Regions from separate parts of the Arthrobacter ginsengisoli genome, predicted to be linked through region 1. Evidence: predicted binding sites of a transcription regulator. Region 1 holds the regulator's gene; the other holds the start of a gene.

What was found. The regulator HrcA, encoded in region 1, represses chaperone genes, less so after heat shock. The targets are predictions, from matches to a motif close to TTNGCACTCGNNNNNNNCGAGTGCNAA.
Region 2: a site for HrcA is predicted at 5,569-5,595, ahead of groL (chaperonin GroEL). Genes of this name have one in related genera too.

Annotation. Positions count from the first base shown of each region.
Region 1 is NZ_JAVDVQ010000001.1:141,526-149,071, reverse strand. It holds gene lepA (translation elongation factor 4) at 1-64, shown strand, start outside; gene hemW (radical SAM family heme chaperone HemW) at 107-1,345, shown strand; gene J2X01_RS00725 (DUF4870 domain-containing protein) at 1,444-1,863, opposite strand; gene J2X01_RS00720 (DUF3097 domain-containing protein) at 2,007-2,849, opposite strand; gene hrcA (heat-inducible transcriptional repressor HrcA) at 3,062-4,075, shown strand; gene dnaJ (molecular chaperone DnaJ) at 4,182-5,309, shown strand; gene J2X01_RS00705 (16S rRNA (uracil(1498)-N(3))-methyltransferase) at 5,312-6,091, shown strand; gene J2X01_RS00700 (GerMN domain-containing protein) at 6,101-6,979, opposite strand; gene J2X01_RS00695 (PhoH family protein) at 7,422-7,546, shown strand, end outside.
Region 2 is NZ_JAVDVQ010000023.1:54,679-62,224, reverse strand. It holds gene J2X01_RS18660 (threonine/serine exporter family protein) at 1-889, shown strand, start outside; gene J2X01_RS18655 (siderophore-interacting protein) at 902-1,741, opposite strand; gene J2X01_RS18650 (uracil-DNA glycosylase) at 1,756-2,577, opposite strand; gene J2X01_RS18645 (DUF3263 domain-containing protein) at 2,672-2,989, shown strand; gene J2X01_RS18640 (LytR C-terminal domain-containing protein) at 3,071-3,712, shown strand; gene J2X01_RS18635 (cold-shock protein) at 3,897-4,103, shown strand; gene J2X01_RS18630 (ABC transporter substrate-binding protein) at 4,145-5,461, shown strand; gene groL (chaperonin GroEL) at 5,779-7,416, shown strand.

The sequences.
Region 1 (7,546 bases):
CCCGCAGGAGGCCTTCATCGCCGCCCTCACCACGGACGAGTCCAAGGACAAGGCCAAGAAGTAGCGGTGCTGGTGAAGACTGTCCCGATGCAGGCCGGCGGCGCCCGTGCCTAGCGCCCTTCCGCTGGGCGACCCGGCCCCGCCCGACGGGCTGCTGCCCGGCCAGGCGCTCGACGGCGCCGCGGGCCGCGCCTTCGGGCTCTACGTGCACATTCCGTTCTGCGCCGTGCGCTGCGGGTACTGCGACTTCAACACCTACACCGCCACGGAACTTGGCGGCGGGGCGTCCCAGGACGCCTACGCCGGCACTGCCGTCGCGGAAGTCGACTTCGCAGCCGCTGTCCTGAAAAACAGCGGCCTGCCCGCGCGTCCGCTCAGCACGGTCTTTTTCGGCGGCGGCACGCCCACGCTGCTGCCGGCCGAAGACCTGGCCCGCATCCTCAGGGCCGCCGTCGCGGCGTGGGGCCTCGAGCCCGGCGCCGAGGTGACCACCGAAGCAAACCCGGATTCCGTCACCCCCGCTTCACTCCAGCTGCTCGCCGACGCCGGCTTCACCCGGGTGTCCTTCGGCATGCAGTCGGCCGTGCCGCACGTCCTTAAGGTGCTGGACCGCACCCACACGCCCAGCCGCGTGCCCGAGGCGGTCCGGTGGGCCCGGGACGCGGGCCTGGACGTCAGCCTCGACCTGATCTACGGGACGCCGGGGGAGTCGCTGGAGGACTGGCGCTTCTCACTCGAGACGGCACTGTCCTACGCCCCCGACCACATCAGCGCCTACGCGCTCATTGTCGAGGACGGCACCAAACTGGCCGCGCAGATCCGCCGCGGCGAGGTGCCGGAAATCGACGACGACGATCACGCGGCCAAGTACGAACTCGCCGATGAACTCATCTCCGCGGCCGGGCTCGCCTGGTACGAGGTCAGCAACTGGTCCCGCACCCCGGAGCAGGCCTGCCGGCACAACCTGGCCTACTGGCGGGGGGACGACTGGTGGGGCATCGGCCCCGGTGCGCACTCGCACGTCGGCGGCGTCCGGTGGTGGAACGTCAAGCACCCCACCGCTTATGCGAACCGCCTGGGTGCCGGGCTGTCGCCTGCCGCCGGCCGGGAGACCCTTGATTCCCAGACCCGCAACGTGGAGCGCGTCATGCTGGAGGCCCGCCTGAACTCCGGGCTCGACATCCCAAGCCTCGGGGGCCTGGGTGACACCGGGCGGCACGCCGTCGCCGGTCTCATCGCCGACGGCCTCGTGGACCCCGCGGCTGCATTCAAGGGCCGGCTCGTCCTCACGCTCAAGGGCCGGCTGCTGGCCGACGCCGTGGTCCGCAGGATCCTGCCGGACTAAGCCAGCGGACCAGGCCGCCCGAAAAGGCTCCGCACAAAAAAGCCGGCCGCCAGCCCTGATGGGCAGCGGCCGGCTCCAATGCCCGGGTGCGGGCTCAGCTATTTAATCCAGCGGAGGTTGAACTCGTAGCGGTGCGGCTGGCCGCGGTTGACGTGGATGCCCGCAGCCACCGAGAAGCACGTCACAGCGATCCAGATGAGCGTGGCCAGGACGGCGAAAATATTGCCCACGACCGGTACAAACACCAGCAGGTTGCACAACACGGCCGCAATCGTGGGAGGCAGCGTAAAGTTCAGGGCCTCCTTGGACTCCTGCGCCGTGAAGGGGCCCCGGTCCTTGAAGATCAGGTAGATCAGCAGCGCGGGAACGCAGCCCAGGATGCCCCCGAAGTGGGCAAGCGTGGCCCACTGCCGGTCCTCATTCGCCGTCAGCGGCAGCGCATTCGCGGGAACGCCATGGTACGGGGGCTGGCCATGGCCAAGCTGATTGCCAGTCTGGTCGCGTGCGTCATCTGCCACGGTGTCGTCCTTCGGATTGCGGTGCTGCGTCGGTGCGTGGAGTTGCCGGGGCCGTGCCAGGAGCACAGCCGCCGTACCAAGAATACTTGCTCGGGGGCCGAATCGAGGATCGGCCCGCTGGCGGCGGCCCGCCGCGGCGTTCCTCAGGGAACGGTGAGGAAGTCAATGACCTCTTCCACCCGGCCCAGCAGGGAGGGCTCCAGGTCCGCGTAGCTGCGGACCGCACCGAGGAGCTTCTGCCAGCCCAGGCCAATGTCCTCCTTGGTGCTGTGCGGCCAGCCGAACGCCGTCAGGATGCCGGTCTTCCAATCCACCCCGCGCGGGATCACCGGCCACTTCTCGATTCCCAGCACGGACGGCCGGATCGCCTGCCAGACATCCACATAGGGATGGCCCACAATCAGCACGTTCCCCGCAGCCCCGGGGGAGGCCATCACGGCTTGGGCGATCCGGGACTCCTTGGAATCCGGCACCAGGTGGTCCACCAGGACGCCCAGCCGGCGTCCGGGTCCGGGCCGGAAGGCGGCGACGGCGCCGGCCAGGTCGTCAATGCCGTGCAACGGCTCGACCACGATGCCCTCCACCCGGAGATCGTCGCCCCAGACCCTTTCGACGAGTTCGGCGTCGTGCTTGCCCTCCACCCAGATCCGGCTTGCCTTTGCGACCTGGGCGCGCTGGCCCTGTACGCGGACAGAGCCCGAGGCGGTGCGGGTTCCTGCCGCCGCGGCGCGCGGCGCCGGTGGCATCAGCCGGATCGGCTGTCCCTCCAGCAGGAAGCCAAAGCCGAGCCTGAAGGACCGGGACTTGCCGCGGCGGTCTTCAAGGGCGACGACGTGCATCCCGCCGGACTTCTCCACGCGGGTGACGGCGCCGACCCAACCGGACTGCACATCTTCGAGCACCATGCCGCGTTCCACCGGCACTTCCGGCAGTTGCGTCTTGGCGGGGGCGGACAGGTCCTGCGGACCCCAGTTCTGGTACGACATCGGTTACACACTGCTTTGCACTCGGATTGCTGCGGCGGGCTGTGCCCGAAAACACCAGCCCCAGGAAGAACGCCCGGAGCGAATCCAATGCTAACAACGCGGCGACTCATATTAGACTGGTTAGCACTTAGGCATGTCGAGTGCTAACACAGCGCGTCCGGAGCGGCCGCTACGGCGGCATCGGATGCGGGACAGTCGATTGGAGGTGGAGCGTGAGCGAACCGCGCAAACTCGAAGTGCTGCGCGCCATCGTGGAGGACTACGTCCATTCACGGGAACCCGTCGGCTCCAAGGCCCTCGTCGAGCGGCACCACCTGGGCGTGTCCAGCGCCACGATCCGCAATGACATGGCGGCCCTGGAAGATGATGGCCTCATCACCGCACCGCATACGAGTGCCGGGCGGATTCCCACCGACAAGGGCTACCGGCTCTTCGTGGACCAGATTTCGGCGGTCAAACCGCTCTCCCCGGCGGAACGGCGCGCCATCCAGGCCTTGCTGGAGGGCTCCGACGACCTCGACGACGTGCTGGAGCGCACCGTGCGGCTGCTCTCGCAGCTGACCCACCAGGTCGCCGTGGTGCAATATCCGCATCTGAGCAGGGCCAAGGTACGGCACATCGAATTCGTCCTGTTGGCACCCCGTAAGGTGCTCGTGGTGTTGATCGCGGACACCGGCAAAGTGGAACAGCGCGTCATTGACGTGGGGCAGGACCTGTCCGAGGAGGCCCTGTCCGAGCTGCGGACGCGTTTCCTCGGAAGCCTCTCCGGGACACCGCTGAACCTGCTGCCGCAATCGTTGAAGTCCGTGGTTGTCACCTGCCCGGCCGCGCGCCGCGCCGACGCACAGGCCTTGGCCCGGGGCCTGGAGGCGCTGGCCGCGAGCAGCCGCGAGGAGCGCATGGTCATGGCCGGAACCGCCAACCTCGCCCGCTCCAACGTGGACTTCCCGCTCAGCATCGGCCCGGTACTGGAAGCGCTCGAGGAGCAGGTGGTCATGCTCCGCCTGCTGGGTGACATGGCCGCGGACCCGAGGGGTGTGACCGTCAGTATTGGCCGGGAGAATCCATACGACGGGCTCGCGGAGGCCTCGGTGGTGGCGACCGGCTACGGCCCGGACGCGAGCTCGAAGATCGGCGTCCTTGGCCCCACCAGGATGGACTATCCGACCACCATGGCCGCGGTCCGGGCGGTGGCCCGCTACCTGTCCAGGATTCTGGGCCCCTGACGGATCACGGCCGACCGTCCGGAACCCACCGGGACACACCGGACGTCCCACCCCACAAGGCTTCTTGCCCCTAACCGGCAGTACAACCAGGAAGAGATACAAAACTTTGAGCAGCCATTACGACGTTCTTGGAGTCTCCCGTGAAGCCACGGGCGAAGAAATCAAGAAGGCCTACCGCAAGCTGGCACGCAACCTCCACCCGGATGTCAATCCCGGGGATGACGCGTCGGACCGTTTCAAGGCCGTCACGCACGCATACGAGGTGCTTTCCGATCCGCAGAAGCGCCGGATCTACGACACCACGGGCAACGAGAACGGCACCGACAACGGCTTCGGCGGCGGCAGCTACTCCGGCCAGGGCTTCGCGTTCCAGGATATTTTCGACACGTTCTTCGGCGCCGGCGGCCAGGCCGGGCCGGCCTCACGGGTCCGCCGCGGCCAGGACGCCCTGATCAGCGTTCGGATCGACCTCCGCGACGCCGTGTTCGGTGTCAACAAGAAGATCGAAGTCGACACGGCCGTCACCTGCCCCACCTGTGAGGGCTCGTGCTGCCGTGAGGGCAGCCACCCGGAACGCTGCGACATCTGCGGCGGCAGCGGCCAGGTCCAGCGCGCCGTGCGCTCCATCCTCGGCCAGGTCATGACGTCTGCCCCCTGCGGTTCCTGCGCGGGCTTCGGCACCGTCATCAACGACCCCTGCAACGAATGCGCCGGCCAGGGCCGGATCCGCAGCCGGCGCACGCTGACAGTCAAGGTTCCCGCCGGCGTCGCCACCGGCACCCGCATCCAGCTCTCCGGCCAGGGCGAGGCCGGACCCGCCGGCGGACCCGCGGGCGACCTCTATGTGGAGATCCGGGTCAACAATGACGCCACCTACGTGCGAGACGGCGATGACCTCCACGCCAGCCTCAACATCCCGATGACTGCCGCCGCGCTGGGCACCGAGATCTCGCTCGACACTTTCGACGGCCGGCAGGAGATCGATGTCAAAGCCGGCACGCAGTCCGGCGAGGTCATCACCCTCCGCGGGCTGGGCGTCACCCACCTGCGCGGCTACGGCCGCGGCGACCTCAAGGTCCACCTGCAGGTGGACACGCCGGCGAAACTCGACCCGGCCCAGGAGGAGCTGCTCCGCCAGCTCGCCAAGCTGCGCGGGGAACACTTCACCGAAGGCAAGCTCGCCGGGACCGGCGGCGTCTTCTCGAAGCTCCGGGACCGGCTCGGTAACCTGTAGCGGTGAGCAACCCGGTCTTTTTCACTGCCCCCGGCACCCTGGACGGGCTGGCCCCCGGCGGCGTCTTCGTCCTTGACGGACCCGAGGCACGCCACGCGGTCACGGTGAAGCGTCTTGCCGTGGGGGAAGCGGTGGATATCGCCGACGGTGCCGGCAAACGGCTCAGCGGAACTGTCGCCGCCGTCGCACCCGGGGAGCTGACGGTGGAATGCACCGCCGTCTCCGACGAGCCCCGGCCTGCGGTCCGGCTCGTCCTGGTCCAGGCCCTCGCGAAAGGGGACCGGGATGAGCTCGCCGCCGAGACTGCCACCGAACTGGGGATCGATGCCGTCATCCCCTGGCAGGCCGAGCGATCGATAGTGCGCTGGAAGGCGGAGCGTGCGGCCAAGGCCCATGCGAAGTGGCAGTCCGTCGTCACGGCGGCCGCCAAGCAGGCCCGCCGGGCCTGGATCCCGGAGGTCCGCACCGCCGTCGACGGCGCCGGGCTGCAGGCGGCAGTGGCTGCCGCCGATCTCGCCATCATCCTGCACGAGGACGCCGTGCGCCCGCTGCGGCAGGTGCTGGAGGCCTGGCAGGGGGCCCGGCCCGCCGGCGACGGGGCGGAGCAGGACGGTGAGGTGCTGCTGATCGTGGGCCCTGAGGGCGGCATCAGCCCGCGGGAAGTCACCAGGCTCTGCGGCGCCGGTGCAGTCACGGCCCTGCTGGGCCACCATGTGCTGCGCTCGTCGACGGCAGGTCCAGCCGCGACGGTCCTCGCCAGCGACATCCTGGGCCGCTGGTAGCCGGTCCGGCTACTTAACCGTGAACCCGCGGGTGTCGACGTTGAGGTCCTCCGCCGGATTGCCGTCCTCAAGCTGGGACACGCGGACCTCATAGTTGCCCGGGCCCAGGTTGACCAAGAGGCTGAAGGCACCTGATTGTCCGGCCTCGGCCGAGGCGGTCATGGTCCCGTTCAGGTATGCGGTCTTGACGTTGCCGTCGATCCGCAGAATCTCCCACCGGAGCCTGCCTCCCGGCGCGGTACTGCGGCCGGAGATCTTGACCGCGCCGTCCGCGATGGAGGTCCCTTCCTGCGGATCAATGATCCACACCGGCGCGACCATCCCGACGCCGCGTGCGGTCGGGGAGCCCAGCCGGACGTGGTTGAACGCGACAAAGTCGGTATGCCCGTCCACGAGCACCACTACCTGGATCTGCTGGCCGGCGTCGATCAGTCCCGCACTCGCGGCGGCCGCCGTCGCCGTGTAGACAAGCTGCTGTACGGCACGCTCGGCCATGGCGGGATCCACATTGGAGTTGAAGGCGTCCGCCGACAGGTCCACCGTGATGACGTTCTTGCCCGAGATGGAGCTTGCCAGCTTCTTCGGATTCTGCCACGGCGTGAAGAAATCCGGGTCGAGCGGCTTCTGGGACATCATGACCCGCAGTGCCCGCGTGACCGGGTTGTCCTGTTCCGGAACTTCACGGAACTCCCGGTACAGGAACGTGCTCTCGTTGCTCCGCCCGATCCAGTACACCGGCGCCTTGTTGGATGCCTGCGTGGTTTCCAGCGGCGCGCTCGTGGTCGGCACCTGGGCAGACGTGACCTGCGACGGAGTACTGGAGTCCGTGATGCCGGGCTGCGGCGTGGCCACGCAGCCGGACAGGGCCAGCGCAGCGGGCAGTACCAACAGCAGCAGGCCAGGACGGAACCGCCTGCCTGCTGTTCTCTGGTCTACACCGCGCTGCCTGATTACCGCCGCCCTTTCGGCCTGGTTTCTGATGGCCCACCTGGGCCCAATCTGTCGGCCCGGCCAGCTGCAAGGCTCGTGCCGGAGGCCGATTTCCAGCATCGCACACGGGCCCGGCGCCAAACCGTGGATTCGCCCGACAGGCAGGAACTGCAACGGGAACGATATGAGGACGATACGAAGTTGATACCAAAATCCGGGAATCCCGGCAGATGACGGACCGATTGGCCGTCAGGAACGCGGCGTGCGGAGCCCCGCACTGGCGTAGGATAAGAGGATCCGCAGACACCCGGAACCAGAAGGCGAGCACCGCCGTCGGGGCCGGATCCGCGGACAAACCATTTCCGAACTGGAGGGGACCAGAGGCCCGCGGGCCAACACCATGACTGAAGCAGCGAACGGCAAGGCCCGGACCAGCGCCGGAGAGCGCTCCACAGGAGAATTTCCCCACTCCCTACCAGGGTTGCGGACAGAGGTGGTCCTGTTCGACAGCTCCGACCAGATGGT
Region 2 (7,546 bases), on a different contig from region 1:
TGTCGGTGTGCTCGGCGGCGGGCCGGGAGCCTCCGCGGTCGCCTTCTTCTCCAACCTGCTGGTCAGCCTGCTGGCACGGCAGCTGGGGCGCTGGCGCACACCGGACTTCTTCATCACTGCCTCGTGTTCCTTCCTGGTCACCTTCATCGCCCTGCTCCTGTGGCGGTTCGGCGGCCTGGTCGGGATCCAGATTGCCCCGGAGATTGTGGTGGTCGGTGGCATCCTGCTGCTGCTGCCGACCGGACGGCTCGTTTCCTCGGTGCAGGACGCGATCAACGGCTTCCCGGTCACTGCGGCCGGCCGGTTCCTCTCCACCATGCTGACCTTCGGGGCGCTCGTGGCCGGCATTGCGGTCGGCTTCGTGGTCGGGGACATGACCGGCATGGAGCCGATCGACGTCACTAAAACATTCCCGCCGGCGTATGACTTATGGGTGGTGGTCATTTTGATCGCCGTCGCGGTGCTGATGATCGGCATCACCGAACAGACCTCCGTGACCCTGCTGCTGCCGACCGCCGCCGTCGGAGTTGTGGGCTATTTTGTCCTGCTCGGGGGAGAGTCGCTGGGCATCGGACCCCGGTTTTCTCCCGCGCTGGCCGCCGTCGCCATCGGTTTGCTCGCCCGGGTGGTGGCGCTTCGAATGGGTGCCCCGCAGTTGGTGGTGGCCGTTCCCGCCGGGCTGATCCTGCTGCCCGGCCTCACCATATTCCGCTCCATGTATGTGTTGACCGTTGAGGAATCGGAGATCCTGCTGGGTGCCGGGGGCATGCTCAACGCCGGGGCTATCGTGATGGGGGTGGCGGCCGGCATCGTCCTCGGTGACACGCTGGCCCGGCCCCTGACCCGCAGCCTTGCCAGCAACGAACGACGGCGGGCGCGGCGCCGCTGAGGCCTTGTGCCGTTAGATCTTGCCGATGGCCAGCTTCTTCTCGGCCTGGAAGTCGTCCTCCACCCGGCCCATCGCCCAATACCCGGACAGCGATACCTGGGAGCGCTCCAGCCCGTGCTGCCCGTAGAGCACGCTCCGCAGGGTCTTCATGTAGCCTCGCTCGCCGTGGGCAAAGACCTGCACCCGGCCCTCCGGCCAGGTGGTGTCACGCACCGCGGTGACCAGCAGGTCGCTGGCCCCGGCCGGCACGCCGCCGCGCAGGAGCCAGCGCAGCTCCACACCGGCCGGCGCGGCGATGGCCTGGATGTCGGCGTCGGTGTCCACCTCGAGGAAGGCCAGTCCGCGGGCATCCTCCGGTAGTGATTCAATCGCGGCGCCTATGGCCGGCAGCGCGGACTCATCGCCCGCGAACAGGTACCAGTCCGCCGTCGGGTCCGGGTTGTAGCCCCCGCCCGGGCCGGTGAAGATCAGGGCGTCGCCGGGCCGGGCGGCGTCGGCCCACGGGCCCGCCAGACCTTCATCGCCGTGGATCACGAAGTCGATGGCGAGTTCCCCGGCAGCCTCGTCGACCCAGCGGACGGTGTAGGTCCGGGTGTGCGGCCACTGATCCCGCGGCAGGGACTCCCGGATTTCCCAGAGGTCCAGCGGCTCCGTGTAGTTGATCCCGGGCTGGGGGAACACGATCTTGACGTACCGGTCCACGAAGGCGTTGTTGACGTACCCCGCGAAGCCCGGGCCGCCGGCAATGATCCGGACCATGTGGGGGGAGAGCTGTTCGCGGCGCAGGACGGTGAGGCTCGTCTGCGGGCGTGATTTGCGGGTGGCCGAGGTGGCAGCGGGGACTGAGGTCATGTAGTCAAGACTAGCTAAGAAGGCTGGGCGTGGCCCCGACTGTGAAGCCGACGGGGAAGGGGCGGAAGTTCCCAATCCACAGTGCCGTCCCCTTGCTCCTGGAGCAGCGTGTTGGCCTGGCTGAACGGCCGGGAGCCGAAGAATCCCCGTGCTGCCGAGAGGGGACTCGGATGGGCACTGGCGATCACCGGCGCGGTGCCCAGCAGCGGCCGGACGGTACCGGCATCCTTGCCCCAGAGGATCGCAACGAGCGGCACGGGGGAGCCGTCGGCGGTGACGCGGTTCGCCACGGCGCTGATCGCCGCCGCCGTGATGGCTTCCCATCCTCGGTTGCGGTGCGAGCCCGCTTCCCCGGCCCGGACACTGAGGACGCGGTTGAGCAGCAGCACGCCCTGGTCCGCCCACGGGCTGAGGTCGCCGTGGACCCGCGGCGAAAGGCCCAGATCGTCTTCGAGTTCCTTGTAGATATTGGCGAGGCTGCGCGGGATGGGCCGTGTGGCGCCGTCCACGGCGAAGGACAGCCCGACGGCGTGGCCCGGCGTCGGGTACGGGTCCTGGCCCACTATCAGGACCCTGACCTCCGCCAGGGGCTGCCGGAACGCCAGGAGAACGTTCGACGGCGGCGGCAGGATCGCGTGGCCCCCGGCAACTTCCCGGCCGAGGAAAGCCAGGACATCCCGCAGCTGCTGTTCCACCGGTGCCAGCGCGTCCGCCCAGCCGGCAGCAACGAGCTCATTCAACGGCAGGCGTGCCAGCTCAGCGAAACCGGGAGTCTCGGCCGACGGGGGCTGCAGCTCGAAGAGGGCATCGGAATCAAGCGCGTCGAAGGTAGGCACAGGGCCTATTCTCGCAGGGTCGCAAATGACAAGCCTGTTATTCGCCCGTAGCATGGGGAAGACTTTTCACCGGATCCAGCAAAGGGAGTGTGTCGTGGCCGAACCAGCGCAGGAGCACCCTTCGACGGCGGAATCGCTGTCCGCGGGGACCAGCCCGGAGTCCCCCCTTAGCAGCAGGGACCAGCAGATACTGGCGCTGGAACGGCAGTGGTGGAAGTACGCCGGAGCCAAAGAACAGGCGATCCGGGAGCTCTTCGACCTCTCCGCAACGCACTACTACCAGATCCTCAATGCCCTCATTGACAGTGAGGATGCGCTGGCCCACGATCCCATGTTGGTGAAGAGATTGCGTAGACTACGTACGTCACGCCAACGTGCCCGCACTGCTCGCCGCTTGGGCTCAGACGCGTAAAGCACAACCTGATGCGCGGATTCCTGCGCGGAAGCCGGTGGGCGCAAATCGTCAGAAATCAGCAAGGACGTCGTTTTGACCATGACCAAATACGCTCGGGATGAATTTGATCGGGTCCCGGAGACCTCCACACGCCAGGGTGTCCACCGGGCGGTCGCCGAATCCCGGCGTGGCCGCCGTCTGGGGCCCATCCTGGCCGTCGGCGCCGCAGCCCTGGCCGTGGGCCTCCTGGCCTTCCTGATCCTGCCGAAACTCGGATTCTCCTCTGCTGGAAGCACCCAGGCCGTATCGGCCGAGCAGGGCGGCAGCAGCGCCGCGGCGTCCCCGGCCCCCACAGCCTCCGCCCCCGCCAGCCCCGCGTCCGCCAGCCCGGCTGCCAGCGGGACACCCTCGGCGGCCGCCACGCCCTCCGTAACCCCCTCCGCAACCCCCACCGCGGCCGCCGCCGTCGACAAGACCCAGCCGGTGGCGGTCTTCAACTCCACCGCCACCGCCGGCCTGGCGAACCGCGTGGGCGGAACCGTTTCCACCGCCGGCTGGACCGTTGGCACGCTCGGAAACTGGGGCGGTGCGCCACAGCCTCGCTCCGTCATCTTCTACGCCGGCGCCGCGCAGAAGGCCAACGCCGAAGCCCTCGGAAAACTCCTGGGCATCCCGACCATGGTTGACTCGGCCGAATTCCAGCTGCCGCTGGTCGTCGTGCTGGCCCCCGGCTTCCAGTAGTCCGTCCCGGTTACGCCTGAATAACTATTGGCGCCCCGCCCGCCCGCGCCCTGCACCCCGGCCGGAGGCTGTGGGTACAGTATTTGCGGGCTGCGTTTGCATTCTGTGTCTGCATTCTGTTGCTGCATTCTGCGGGGCACATTATGGCGGACCGCCCGCCGGCCGACTGAAAAGAGTGGACACCATGGCATTGGGAACCGTCAAATGGTTCAACTCCGAAAAGGGCTACGGCTTCATCACCGTGGACAGCACCGGGGACGACGTCTTTGTGCACTGGTCGGCCATCGCCGGGGACGGCTACCGTGCCCTGACCGAGGGGCAGCGCGTGGAACTTGAAGTCGGCGAGGGCGACAAAGGCCCGCAGGCCGAAAGCGTCCGGCCCGCCCCGTGACCTTCCCCGCCGCAGCACGAGCGACGCAGGATCCTGCCGGAATGAATGCCGCCCGACAGTCTGCCGGCAGCAGCGCCGGGCGCCGGTCCGGGATGCTGAGGCGGGGCCAGGCGGTTGCCGTTGCGGCCGTGGCGGCGCTGACCATGACCGCGTGTCTGGGGCCAACGGGCGGCGCCCGCGTGGAACAGGCCGATGCGAGCGGTGACGGCATCCTGCGGATCGGGCTGATCCTCGACAACACCGGGCCGCAGAACTTCCTGAATGCCCCCCAGTTGGCCGCCGCGAAGCTCGCCGTCAGGGAGATCAACGCTGCGGGCGGCCACAAGGGAAAGCCGGTGGAGCTGCTCCCCGAGACCATCAGCGCGGACACCGCAGCGCAGGCACGGGCGCTGGTGGCGGCCAAGGCCGACGTCGTCATCGGCCCGACGGACTCCAGCCGGGCGCCCACCGCCATCGACGTCCTGTCCAACGCCAGGATCGCCATGATTTCCCCCGCGAACACCGCCAGCGGACTCAGTAGCTACGAGAGCAACGGCTACTACTTCCGTACCGCGGCAGCCGACATCGCGCAGGCTCCCGTTCTCGTCAAACTCGCCAAGGACAGTGGCGCGGCAACTCTTGCGGTGGTCTACGAGGAAGGCAGCTACGGCAAAGACGTGTCCACTGCAGTGGCCGCCGCCGCCAAGGCGTCCGGCGTCGGGACCGTCGCGGTCGTCGGTTTCGCGCCCGGCCACGCACAGCAGGCGGCCGCGGCCGCGAAGGCGGCGGCCCCGGACGCTGTTGTGCTGGTCTCCCGCGCGGGTGCCCAAGGCGCCATTGCCGAACTGAACAACGCCGGCCTTGCCGGCAAGAAGCTCATCCTCAGCGACGGCGCGGTCAACCAATACGGTTCCGGCCTCGGGTCGCGTGCCCTCGAGGGCACGCGCGGCATCCTGCCGGGGACCTTTGCGTCCGCACACTTCCAGGCCGAACTGGTCTCCGTGGATCCGGAGCTGACGGACATGACCTTTGCCGCCGAAGCGTACGACGCCGCCAACCTCGCCGCCATCGCGGCCGCTGCTGCCCAGGACGACGCCGGAACCTCCATTGCGGCCAGCCTGATCGCCGTTTCGGGCGGCAAAGTGCAGGGCCCGGGCAGCGCTGGCCCCGGCGGCGAAGCCGCGGTCTGCAAGAGTTACCAGGAGTGCCTGGACGCCATCCGGTCCGGAAAGCGACCCGATTACGACGGGGAGTCCGGGCCGATCAGCTTTGACTCCCGTGGAGACGTCAGCACCGCGAACTACGTTGTCTACCGCTACGGCGCGGACAACAGGGCAACCATGAGCGGCAGCGAAACAGCCAACAGCACCGCGAGTTAATCGCCCTTAGCGTATTGAGCCGTGCCAGGGGCGCTCAGCGGGCCGAACAGGGGCACTCCGGCACGCCCGCTGCTTGCACTCTCCCCGGGGGAGTGCTAATTATTGACTTAGCACTCCCGCGTATTGACTGCTAAAACAACGCCCGGTTCGCCCGGTCACGGAGTTGAAGCGGCCGGTCCGGGAGCGAGAGAAACACCTGGCTGGGGTGAGATCCCTGGCCTTGCGGCATACAGAGGCCGCAGGGCAAGGATCGTCCGTCGCGGGCACCGCAGCGAAGGTTCATTCTTAACGACTGTCCCGAAAGGACTACTGCCGTTATGGCCAAGATCATTGCATTTGATGAAGAGGCACGCCGCGGTCTTGAGCGGGGCCTGAACATCCTCGCCGACGCCGTCAAGGTCACCCTCGGCCCGCGTGGACGCAACGTCGTCCTCGAAAAGAAGTGGGGTGCCCCCACGATCACCAACGATGGTGTTTCCATCGCCAAGGAGATCGAGCTGGACGACCCTTACGAAAAGATCGGCGCCGAGCTGGTCAAGGAAGTTGCCAAGAAGACGGATGACGTCGCCGGCGATGGAACCACCACCGCTACCGTGCTGGCCCAGGCCCTGGTCAAGGAAGGCCTGCGGAACGTCGCGGCCGGCGCTGATCCCCTGTCCCTCAAGCGCGGCATCGAGAAGGCTGTCGAAGCCGTCACCCGCGAGCTCCTGGCCTCCGCCAAGGAAATCGAAACCAAGGAAGAGATTGCGGCCACCGCGTCCATCTCTGCCGGTGACAACGAAATTGGCGCACTGATTGCCGAGGCCCTGGATAAGGTCGGCAAGGAAGGCGTCATCACCGTCGAGGAGTCCAACACCTTCGGCCTGGAGCTCGAGCTCACCGAAGGCATGCGCTTCGACAAGGGCTACATCTCCGCTTACTTCGTCACCGACGCCGAGCGCCAGGAAACGGTCCTTGAGGATCCGTACATCCTGATCGTCAACTCCAAGATCTCCAACGTCAAGGAATTGGTTGCTGTCCTCGAGAAGGTCATGCAGTCCTCCAAGCCGCTGCTGATCATTGCCGAAGACATCGAGGGCGAGGCCCTGGCCACCCTGATCGTCAACAAGATCCGCGGCACCTTCAAGTCCGTCGCCGTCAAGGCTCCGGGCTTCGGCGACCGCCGCAAGGCGCAGCTCGCGGACATCGCCATCCTCACCGGTGGCCAGGTCATCTCCGAGGAAGTCGGCCTCAAGCTTGAGACCGCCGGCCTCGAACTCCTCGGCCGCGCCCGCAAGGTCGTCGTCACCAAGGATGAGACCACCATCGTCGAGGGTGCAGGCGACGCTGACCAGATTGCTGGCCGCGTTTCCCAGATCCGTGCCGAGATCGAGAACTCCGATTCCGATTACGACCGCGAGAAGCTGCAGGAGCGCCTGGCCAAGCTGGCCGGCGGCGTTGCAGTCATCAAGGCCGGTGCCGCAACCGAAGTTGAGCTCAAGGAACGCAAGCACCGCATTGAGGACGCTGTCCGCAACGCCAAGGCTGCTGTCGAAGAGGGCATCGTCGCCGGCGGTGGCGTGGCCCTGATCCAGGCCGGCGCCAAGGCCTTCGCGAACCTGCAGCTCGAAGGCGACGAGGCAACCGGTGCGAACATCGTCCGCGTTGCCATCGACGCCCCGCTGAAGCAGATCGCCTTCAACGCCGGCCTCGAGCCGGGCGTTGTCGTGGACAAGGTCCGCGGCCTGCCCGCAGGCCACGGCCTGAACGCAGCAACCGGCGAGTACGTCGACCTGCTGGCTGCCGGCATCAACGACCCGGTCAAGGTAACCCGCTCTGCCCTGCAGAACGCGGCTTCCATTGCCGGCCTGTTCCTCACCACCGAGGCCGTTGTGGCCGACAAGCCCGAGAAGGGTGGCGCCCCGATGGGCGGCGGCGATGACATGGGCGGCATGGGCGGCATGGGCGGTTTCTAACCACCCGGCTTCCGGCGCTGCGCAGTTCAGCGCTGAACGTCCAGTTCAACGACGGCGGTCCCTCCTTCGGGTGGGGCCGCCGTCGGCGTTAACCCCCGCAGGAGCGACCGTCACTGCCGGCGGCGGACAC